DNA from 3 places in the Aminobacter sp. MDW-2 genome. Region 3 is predicted to be linked to each of the others. Evidence: predicted binding sites of a transcription regulator. Region 3 holds the regulator's gene; each other region holds the start of a gene.
What was found. The regulator LexA, encoded in region 3, represses DNA repair genes until DNA is damaged. The targets are predictions, from matches to a motif close to TGTTCNNNNTGTGTTCNG.
Positions count from the first base shown of each region.

Region 1 (3,275 bases), 590 kb from region 3:
GCAGGCCATGACGCCCCCATTGCTTCAACGATGTCCTTGAGGCTCGGCATGTCGCAATCCCCCAACGGCGCCGGACGCAGCGCGGTTACCCGAGCACAACATACCGCGACGGCTCTTCCATAAGGAACCCTCGCAAGAGCGTGATCCAACATCATTTTAACACGAACCTAGAGCTCTACGGCTGCTGCTTCGCTCGCTTCTAGCATTCACCACCCGCCCATTGAGGCGGGTTTCATGCCGGCGATGCCGGCCCCAAACCAAAGGAGAACGGCCGATGGGCCTGAAAGCCATTCTCGACAAGATCGATGATCTGCCCGAGGACCAGAAGTCGCTCGCATCGGCTACCGACCCGACCCAGCTCAAGCGTTCGTCGGTGAAGGTCGCCGGCGGCTTGGCCCTGTTCGTTATGAGCTGTCGCAGATGACCTGGCTGGAGAAGCACCTCCATACGCCCTGGTCCCCACCGAACTGATCGCCGTCGACCGGGGTTCGAACACGCTTCCGGTCGCAGACGCTGGCCTTGCTCGATGGCAACAGCTGGTATCTGATCCGCCTGCAGCAGGCGCAGCATCTGCTCCTGCTGCAAAAGGCCTATCCGGAATTCGCCGGCGTCGAGTTCCCGCGTGGCTCGATGGAACTGCTCAAATAGCCATCGATGACGCGAAGCGCGGGCCGGCCGAATGCGGGCGCGTTGCTCAAGCCTGCCAGTGAGGGCGATGCCGGTGAGAGCGATGCCGGCGAGCTATGTACCTAGCCATCGCGACGCGGCACCAGGCCGAGATCCCGACTGCGGTAATCGAGGCTTCGGCCGGTAATGCTCTCCAGAACGGCGTCCAGACCGGCGACGTGGTGATGCAGCAGCGAATAGGTCTCGTTGAAGGGCTTCAGGCTGATGAAGCACTTCTGGATCGCCATACGCAAAGGGATCGCCGCCAGGACGATCGCCTCGATCTCGCTCTCGGTCAGTCTGTCGTTTCTGTGGTGCCTGCGCGACATGTTTGCTCCTGTCTGACCGGACTGCGACGCGGCCGCGATGCGACCAGGCCGGCGCCCTCGCCATCGCCTGGCGCGCGCCCCTGATCGCCGAGGCGATACGGGAGCCCATCCACGACGCTCATCGGTCCGGCGCGCGATGCGACGTCGACATCCCCAGCAGCCGCACCAGTTCCTCATATTTGGCGCCGCAGCGGTCATAGATGTTGAACGTGTTGGTCCGCGTGCAGCCGATGCGCGCGACGATCGCGTCCAGCAGAAGCGCCAGCGTGCGGTCGCCGCCTGCCCGCACCATCGCGTCGCGGTCGTATTGCTTGCGCATCCCGCATTTGTCGCAGGAGACGATGATCTTGTCGGAGGGAAATTCGGATAACATCGGCATGAGAACAAAATAGGAACAAATACCTCCTGGCGTCAATTCACAAAATGCCAACGCAAGGGCAATGGCGCGCGCCGCAGGCTTCGCCCCGCCGGTGCAGGCCGTTGCGAACGAAACGGAAACGATGCTTCATGCCGGCATGAACATCGCCATCCGTGATTCGGCAGCAGTTTCCGGTTATCTCGCCCGCCTGAACCCGGGCCAGCGTGCGGCCGTCTTGCATGGCGACGGCGCGGTGTCGGGCCCCTTGCTGATCATTGCCGGCGCCGGCTCGGGCAAGACCAACACGCTCGCCCACCGGGTTGCCCATCTCATCGTCCGTGGCGCCGACCCCCGGCGCATCCTGCTGATGACATTTTCGCGCCGTGCCGCGGCCGAGATGAGCAGGCGCGTCGAGCGCATCGCCGCCGACGTGCTGCAGGAGCGCGCGGCGAGCCTGATGGAAGGGCTGAGCTGGGCCGGCACCTTCCATTCCGTCGGCGCGAGATTGCTGCGCGACTATGCGCTCGACATCGGGCTCGAGCCGGCCTTCACCATCCATGACCGGGAGGATTCGGCCGACCTGATGAACCTGGTTCGCCACCAGCTCGGCTTTTCCGAGACGGAGAAGCGGTTTCCTACCAAGGCGACCTGCCTTGCCATCTATTCCCGTGTCGTCAATTCCCAGGACAGGCTCGAGGCGGTGCTCGGCCACGCCTTTCCCTGGTGCGTCGGCTGGAGCGACGAGCTGAAGGCGCTGTTCGGGGCCTATGTCGAGGCCAAGCAGGCGCAGAACATCCTCGATTACGACGACCTCCTGCTCTACTGGGCGCAGATGGCGGCCGAGCCCGACATCGCCGCCCATCTTTCCCAGCGTTTCGACCATATCCTGGTCGACGAATACCAGGACACCAACCGGCTGCAGGCGGCGATCCTGACGGCGATCAAGCCCGACGGCCGCGGCCTGACCGTGGTCGGCGACGACGCCCAGTCGATCTATTCGTTCCGCGCCGCCGAAGTGCGCAACATCCTCGATTTCCCCGGCCTGTTTGCCGAACCTGCCCAGGTGGTGACGCTCGACCAGAACTATCGCTCGACCGACGCCATCCTCGCCGCTGCCAATGCCGTCATCGGCGAGGCCGAGGAACGTTTCACCAAGAACCTGTGGACCGAACGCCGCTCGCTGGAAAAGCCCCGCATCGTGACGGTTGCAGACGAAGCCGAACAGGCCGGCTATGTCTGCGACGAGGTCTTGAAGGAGCGCGAGGCCGGCACGCTTTTGAAGGAGCAGGCGGTGCTGTTTCGGGCAGCGCATCATTCGGGGCCGCTCGAGGTCGAGCTCACCAGGCGCAACATCCCCTTCGTCAAGTTCGGCGGGCTGAAGTTTCTCGATGCCGCCCATGTCAAGGACGTGCTGGCCATCCTGCGTTTTGCCCAGAACCCGCGCGACCGCATCGCCGGCTTCCGGGTGATGCAGCTGATGCCGGGCGTCGGCCCGTCGGCGGCGTCGAACGCCATCGACAGCATGGAGCAGTCGCTCGACCTCGAAATGGGGCTGGCGCGCTTCTCCCCGCCGGCCCGGGCGGCAAGCGACTGGCCCGGTTTTGTCGCGCTGTTTTCGGACCTCCGGCGCGGCCCCGGCTGGCCGGCCGAGATGGAGCGGGCGCGGCTGTGGTACGAGCCGCATCTCGAGCGCAAGCACGAGGATGCGACGACACGGCGGGCCGACCTGCTGCAGCTCGAACAGATCGCCTCCGGTTATCCCAGCCGCGAGCGTTTCCTCACCGAGCTGACACTCGACCCGCCCTCGGCAACCAGCGACGAGGCCGGACCGCCGCATCTCGACGAGGATTTTCTCATCCTGTCGACGATCCATTCGGCCAAGGGCCAGGAGTGGACCAAGGTGTTCGTCTTGAACGCGGTCG
Region 1 is NZ_CP060197.1:4,623,158-4,626,432, forward strand. Features, by position in the region: gene H5P29_RS22800 (super-infection exclusion protein B) at 1-50, opposite strand, end outside; gene H5P29_RS22805 (hypothetical protein) at 275-424, shown strand; gene H5P29_RS32830 (hypothetical protein) at 520-648, shown strand; gene H5P29_RS22810 (hypothetical protein) at 750-995, opposite strand; gene H5P29_RS22815 (hypothetical protein) at 1,114-1,368, opposite strand; gene H5P29_RS22820 (ATP-dependent helicase) at 1,511-3,275, shown strand, end outside.
Region 1: H5P29_RS22820 (ATP-dependent helicase) is a predicted target of LexA. The motif match lies at 1,375-1,392, and genes of this name have one in related genera.

Region 2 (3,275 bases), 850 kb from region 3:
CGGCGCGTATTTGCCGTCGTGCCACTGGTTGATGTCATAGCTGGCGTTCTTGAGATCGCCCTTCTCGTCGAAGACGACATCGCCGACGACGGTGCTGATCGGCTTGCCGTCCTTGAGCGCCTCGGCGACCTTCATCGGATCATCCGTGCCGGCACGCTCGATGCCCTGCGCGAAAGCCTGGATGGTGGCGTAGGAGAACAGGGTAAAGCCTTCCGGCACGAAACCGCCGGCCTTGATCTTCTCGACAGCTTCCTTGGCCTCGGGCTTGGCCTGCGGGTCGGAGGGGAACACGAACAGCGTGCCCTCGCCGGCCGGGCCGGCGATCTGCCAGAACTCGGGCGAAGCGATCGAGTCGGGCATGATCAGCTGATACTTGAAGTTCTGCTCGGCCGACTGGCGCAGGATGAGGCCGGCCTCTGGGTGGTAGCCGCCGAAATAGACGACGTCGGCCTTGAGCTCCTTGAGCTTGGTGACCAGCGCCGAATAATCCTTCTCGCCGGCATTGATGCCTTCGTAGAGAACTTCGGTCAGGCCACCGGCATTCATCGTCGCCTTGACGGCGTCGGCGACACCCTGGCCGTAGGCGCTCTTGTCGTGCAGCACGACGACGTTCTTGCCCTTGTACGTCTCTGCGATCCACGGGCCGATGAAGGCGCCCTGGGCGTCGTCACGCGTGTAGAGACGCATGATCGTCGGCCAGCCCTTTTTGGCGGCGTCGTCGGTCAAGACCGGGTTCGAGGATGCCGGCGACATCATCAGCGCGCCGCTCTCGGCATAGACGGCGGAGGCCGGGATGCTCGAGCCCGAGCAGGCGTGGCCGTCGATGAACTTGATGCCGTTGGCAACGATGCGGTTGGCGACCGAAACCGCCTGCTTGGGATCGCAGACGTCGTCTTCGATCGACAGCTTGAGCTGGCGCCCGAGAACGCCCCCCTTTTCGTTGATCGCCTTGACGGCGGCTTCCGCACCTTGCTTGAACTGGTCGCCGATATTGGCGAGCTGGCCGGTCATCGGGCCGGCTACGGCAATGCCGATATCCTGCGCGTAGGCAGCGCCGGCGCTGAGCGACAGGCCGACCAGTGCCGCGCCAAATGTACGTTTCAAATGCATTGTTACCCTCCCTGGGACGCTCCGGTTTCCCCGGATCGCGTCATGCGTGCAATCGCCGAAAGCTGTCATCGCAACCGGGACTTGTCTTGGCGCATCGGCGTCAGGATGTTGTGCCTGCAAACGGGGCGGCGGGCAATGCGGTGGCCGAACGATGCTGCCACGCCATGGGGCCAAAACAAAAAGGCCGCGCCGATCTTATGTGATCGGTCACGGCCTTTTTCGTGGAGAGCGCCGCGAGCATCTTCGGCCCGTCGGACATTCGCCTGCCCTGTCTAACTCGGTCCAGCTGGTGATGAGACATGCTGGAGGTCATGTCCCTGGCACATCTTGCTCGTCCTTCAAGCAGTGCGCTCTTGGAATTGGGGGCTGCCATCCCGGCGCCCCGGCTCTTCCCCCGAAGAAGCTTGATCAGTGCATCGTCATCCATTCGCGCGCTTCGCGCAGCGCCTTGACGATGTCGAGCTTGGACATCGTGCCGGAGAGCTCCGAGCGCAGGGCGGCCGCCCGGGCCGAACCCTTGATCGCGGCGATGTTGAACCATTTGTGGGCGGCAACCACGTCGACCTCGCAGTCGCGGCCGGTCGCATACATCATGCCGAGTTCGAGAAGAATGTCGGCCTGAGCGGTGGTTCCCATCGCGCCGAAGCCAGCGTCAAAGATTTCGAAACGTGCCATTTTCTTATCCCCTGCCTGTCTCCTGAGAGCCGGCCCGGTGGTGTTCCGGAGCTGCCCTTTCGATGCTTCCGAGAATGCCGGGGAGCCTTGAATCCGCCGTTAAATGGCTTGCTTAACTCGAAGAAAACAAACTGAAAACAAAGGGTAAAGCTCGGAATTCATTAAGGATAGGAGTCCTTGCGGCAGCTGGAATTTGCAGAAAATGCGATGAAAATTCTCCAGTCGCCGGATAAGTCTTTGATAACCACGCGGCACATTGATCGATAGCCAGGGATGAACTTCGGCACCCGGATGGCGCTTTTCGGCGGTCTCAAAAAGGCTCAAAACTTACCCAGCGGCACCACTTTCGTTTTGCCGACGGCTGCATTACGCTTACGTTTGCGTAAACGTCAGGCAGGGAGAGTGCCTGTGGGCGACAATTCAACCGGGAGGACTTCAATGCTTCGCAAGATGAGCCTGGCCATCGCGGCCACCCTGATGATGGCGGGTGCGGCCTATGCCGATCCGATCGAAGGCAACTGGAAGACGGAAGCCGGATCGACTGCCGCGATCACGCCCTGCGGCGGCGGCTTCTGCATCACGCTGAAGGACGGCAAGCACGCCGGCAAGAAGATCGGCACCTTCAATGCCAATGGCGGCACCTATGCCGGCAAGATCACCGACCCGGCCAATGACAAGACCTATACCGGCAAGGCCTCGGTCGCCGGCTCGACGCTCAAGATGAGCGGCTGTGTGCTCGGCGGCCTGATCTGCAAGACGCAGAACTGGAAGAAGCTGTAAGGCGACCAGGAAATAGTCGTCAGTATCAGGGGGAGGCAGTGCCGGCGGGCGCTGCCTCCCCCATTCGTTTTTTCGCTGTCTGCGCGTTCAGGCCCTGGCACGCTGGCCGAACAACACCTTCTGGGCTTCCTTGTCGTCGGCGAGGTTGCGGCGGTGGTCTTCACCGACGGCGAGGCCACGGCTCACTGCCGGACGAGCCAGCAACGTGTCGAACCAGCGCTTGAGATGCGGGAAGTCCTCGAGCTCCTGGCCCTGATTCTTGTAAGGCTTGACCCAGCCGAGCGAGGCGATGTCGGCGATCGAATAGTCGCCGGCAAGGAATTCGCGATCGGCGAGGCGCTTGTTCATCACGCCATAGAGCCGGTTGACCTCATTGGTGTAGCGATCGATGCCATAGGCGATCTTCTCCGGCGCATATTGCCGGAAGTGATGGGCCTGGCCGGCCATCGGGCCGAGGCCGCCAACCTGCCAGAACAGCCACTGATCGACTTCGGCGCGGCCGCGCTCGTCCGAGGGATAGAGCTTGCCGAACTTGCGGCCGAGATATTGCAGGATCGCCCCGGATTCGAAGATCGAGATCGGCGCGCCGCCCCATTTGCCGTCAGCGGTCGGCCCTTCCGGGTCGATGATCGCCGGCATGCGGTTGTTGGGCGCGATCTTGAGGAATGACGGCTCGAACTGCTCACCCTTGCCGATGTTGATGTATTTGA
Region 2 is NZ_CP060197.1:4,878,508-4,881,782, forward strand. Features, by position in the region: gene H5P29_RS24170 (ABC transporter substrate-binding protein) at 1-1,110, opposite strand, end outside; gene H5P29_RS24175 (sel1 repeat family protein) at 1,519-1,785, opposite strand; gene H5P29_RS24180 (DUF2147 domain-containing protein) at 2,224-2,565, shown strand; gene H5P29_RS24185 (glutathione S-transferase family protein) at 2,653-3,275, opposite strand, start outside.
Region 2: H5P29_RS24175 (sel1 repeat family protein) is a predicted target of LexA. The motif match lies at 1,908-1,925, and genes of this name have one in related genera.

Region 3 (3,275 bases):
AGGCACGGTCATGCTTTTGATGCGGCTAGGCTTCGCCGCCTTTCCCGGCTTCACCTCGCACCGGCCGGTCAAGAAGTACGCGGCAGGCGCGGCACTGCTCGCCACCGGTGGCTATCTGTTCATTTCAGGCGCCGAGGTCGCGGCGCAACGCAGCTTCATCATGCTGGCGGTGATGCTGACGGCCGTGCTGCTCGACCGCGCAGCACTCACCATGCGCAACCTGGCGATCTCGGCCGTTGTCGTGATCATGATCTCGCCCCACGAAGTCGTCGGGCCGAGCTTCCAGATGTCGTTCGCCGCAACGGCAGCCCTCGTTGGCGCATATGCCTGGTGGTCGGACCGGCGGGAGGAGCAGGCGCTGCCGGTCGGTCAGAGATCGCTGCCGTCCAAAATCTGGCGCTGGCTTGCGACAGTTGCGATAGGTCTCGCCGCGACGTCGGTGATTGCCGGGCTCGCGACCAGCGTTTTTGGTGCATGGCATTTCCAACGTGTCTCGCCCCTCAGCCTGTTCGCCAATCTGGCAGTCAGCCCGTTTGTGTCTGTCCTGGTCATGCCCTTTGCCGTCATGGCTGGCATCTTCATGCCGCTTGGACTCGACGGCCCCTTCCTCGACACGATGGGCTTCGGCCTGAAGGCAATGATTGGCATCGCCACCTGGTTCTCCGAGCGCTCGCCGGTCGATGCGGTCGGCCTTGTCTCGTCACATGCGGTATTGTTGCTCACTGCAGCACTCGTCATCGCGTCGACGGCAACGACCTGGCTGCGCGCCGCCGCACTGCCATTCGCGGCCCTTGGGCTGCTGACGGTCGTGGAAACGGAAACGCCCACGGTTCTCGTTTCGGAAGATGGCCGCCTCGTCGGCGTCCCGGTCGACGATGGCAAGCTGGCCGTCAATCGCGTCCGGCCGAACCAGTTCACCGTCGACAACTGGCAGCGCGCGCTGGCGTCGGAAACACTCGTCACCCCGGCCCGTTCGGCCGCGAATGCAACGAACGGGACTGTCCGTTTGCCCAGCGAGACCGGCTCACAGCCAACAGCCGAGGCAGATGTCGCCGGTACGATACCCGGCAATCCAGTATCTGGAGAACTAAACGCTGCCGGCGCGGACGCCTTCGTCTGTGACAGCGAGCTGTGCACGGTTCAACAACCGGAGGGGGCACGGATCGTCCATGCGGCGAATGCGAGCGCCGCTGCACGAGCCTGCGACAACGCGGATCTCATCGTCGTCGACGATGCCACGGCAAGCGACGTCTGCCCCGGCGTGGCCGTGCTCACCAAACGCGAGCTGGCGCGCCTTGGCAGTGCGTCGATATTCATCACAGCCGCGGCGGCTGGCGTAGATCGGGCGGTCGAGATACGCCACGCCGTGGCGGAACCGTACCGCCCGTGGCATGCGCAGCGCCAATTTTCGCGCGAGGCGAGGGGCCTGCCACCCTACAAGCGAGTGGAGATGCCCCCAAAGACATCTGCCGGGGCAACCAAGGCGCACCCGAAAGCGCCGACTGCGACCACACGGTGAGTCCGAATCTGTACCCGCCGTCGCAGAGCCGTCAGATACGGCACGATAGCAACAGTGCAGATCAGTCCGGCTTACAGATTGCAGCAGGATGGACAGGCCGAGCTGGCGGAAACGCAGCCCCGGCAATCAATAGCGGCGGATCAGGCCGACAAGCTTGCCCTGCACCTTGACCCTGTCCGGTCCGAAGATGCGGGTTTCATAGGCCGGATTGGCGGCCTCAAGAGCGATCGAGGCACCCTTGCGGCGGAAACGCTTGAGCGTCGCTTCTTCGTCGTCGACGAGGGCGACGATGATCTCACCGGGATTGGCCGTGGTCGAGCTGCGGATGACCACAGTGTCGCCGTCGAAGATGCCGGCCTCGATCATCGAGTCGCCCTTGACCTCGAGCGCGTAATGCTCGCCGCCCATGATCATGTCTGGCGGCACCGAAATCGAATGCGTCTTGTGCTGGATGGCGTCGATAGGCACACCGGCAGCGATGCGTCCCATGACGGGAATGGCAACCGCCGAAGCAACATCGTCGTCATTGCCGGCCGACATGCTGCGTGACGGCTCGGGTTTGCGGCCGAGGCTACCCTCGATGACGCTGGGCGAGAACTTCTTCGCCGCGTTGAGGCCAGGCGCGATCGAATCGGGCAGGCGCAGCACTTCAAGCGCGCGCGCCCGGTTGGGCAGGCGTCTGATGAAGCCGCGTTCTTCGAGCGCCGTGATCAGGCGATGGATGCCGGACTTGGAGGCGAGGTCGAGTGCTTCCTTCATCTCGTCGAAGGACGGCGGAATACCCGCTTCCTTCAGCCGCTCGTGGATGAATAGCAAAAGCTCGTGTTGTTTGCGCGTCAGCATCGCCACCCCCGAGGAATCAGAAGAAAAACAAACCCAGAACAAACACTATCTGTTCCAGTTGTGTTCCGCAACTGTTGATATTTCGTGAAGGGTGGAAGGTGCTGCTCAGCGCAACATCATCACCTGGCAGGCGCTGCCGGCTTCGACTGCAGGCGCGAAGGGCACCCGCACGATGGCGCAATTGGCGTCGGCCAGCGTGCGCAGCATCGAAGAGTCCTGGATCAGGTAGGGTGTGACGACGAGACCCTCAGCGGTCTCGCGCGCAATCGCGCGGACAAAGTCCTGGCGCAGGTCGTTGGCCGCCATTGCCGTGTCGAGAATGCCGTTGCGCATGTCGGGCGAATAAGGGCGGCCGCCAAGCTTCGCCAGCAGAGGTTTCAGGAAAATCTGCGAGCAGATCAGGCTGGCGACCGGATTGCCCGGCAAGCCGACGCAGCGGCTGTTGCCGAGCCGGCCGAACATCAGCGGCTTGCCCGGGCGCATCGCGATCTTCCAGAAGTTGAGATCCATGCCGAGATCGGTCAGGACACGGTGAACGAGGTCGTGGTCGCCGACCGAAGCGCCGCCCAGCGTGACGATCACATCGGCGTCGGCGGCGAGCGCCTTGGCGACCAGTGCGGAGATTGCCTCGGTGCGGTCGGCGGCGATGCCGAGATCGAGTACGCGCGCGCCAACCGACTGAACGATCGCCGCGACGCCGTAGGCGTTGGAGGCGATGATCTGGTCGGGCCCTGGATTGCTGCCCGGCGGCAATAGCTCGTCGCCGGTGGCGATGATGGCGACCAGAGGCGCCCGCAGCACTTCGACGCTGGGATGATTGGCAGCTGCGATCAGCGAGAGCCCTGCCGGGTCGAGCACACGTCCTGCATCAAGGATGAGGTCGCCCTGCTTGAAGTCGAGGCCCCTGGCGCGG
Region 3 is NZ_CP060197.1:4,031,654-4,034,928, reverse strand. Features, by position in the region: gene H5P29_RS19920 (ComEC/Rec2 family competence protein) at 1-1,519, shown strand, start outside; gene lexA (transcriptional repressor LexA) at 1,646-2,362, opposite strand; gene glp (gephyrin-like molybdotransferase Glp) at 2,468-3,275, opposite strand, start outside.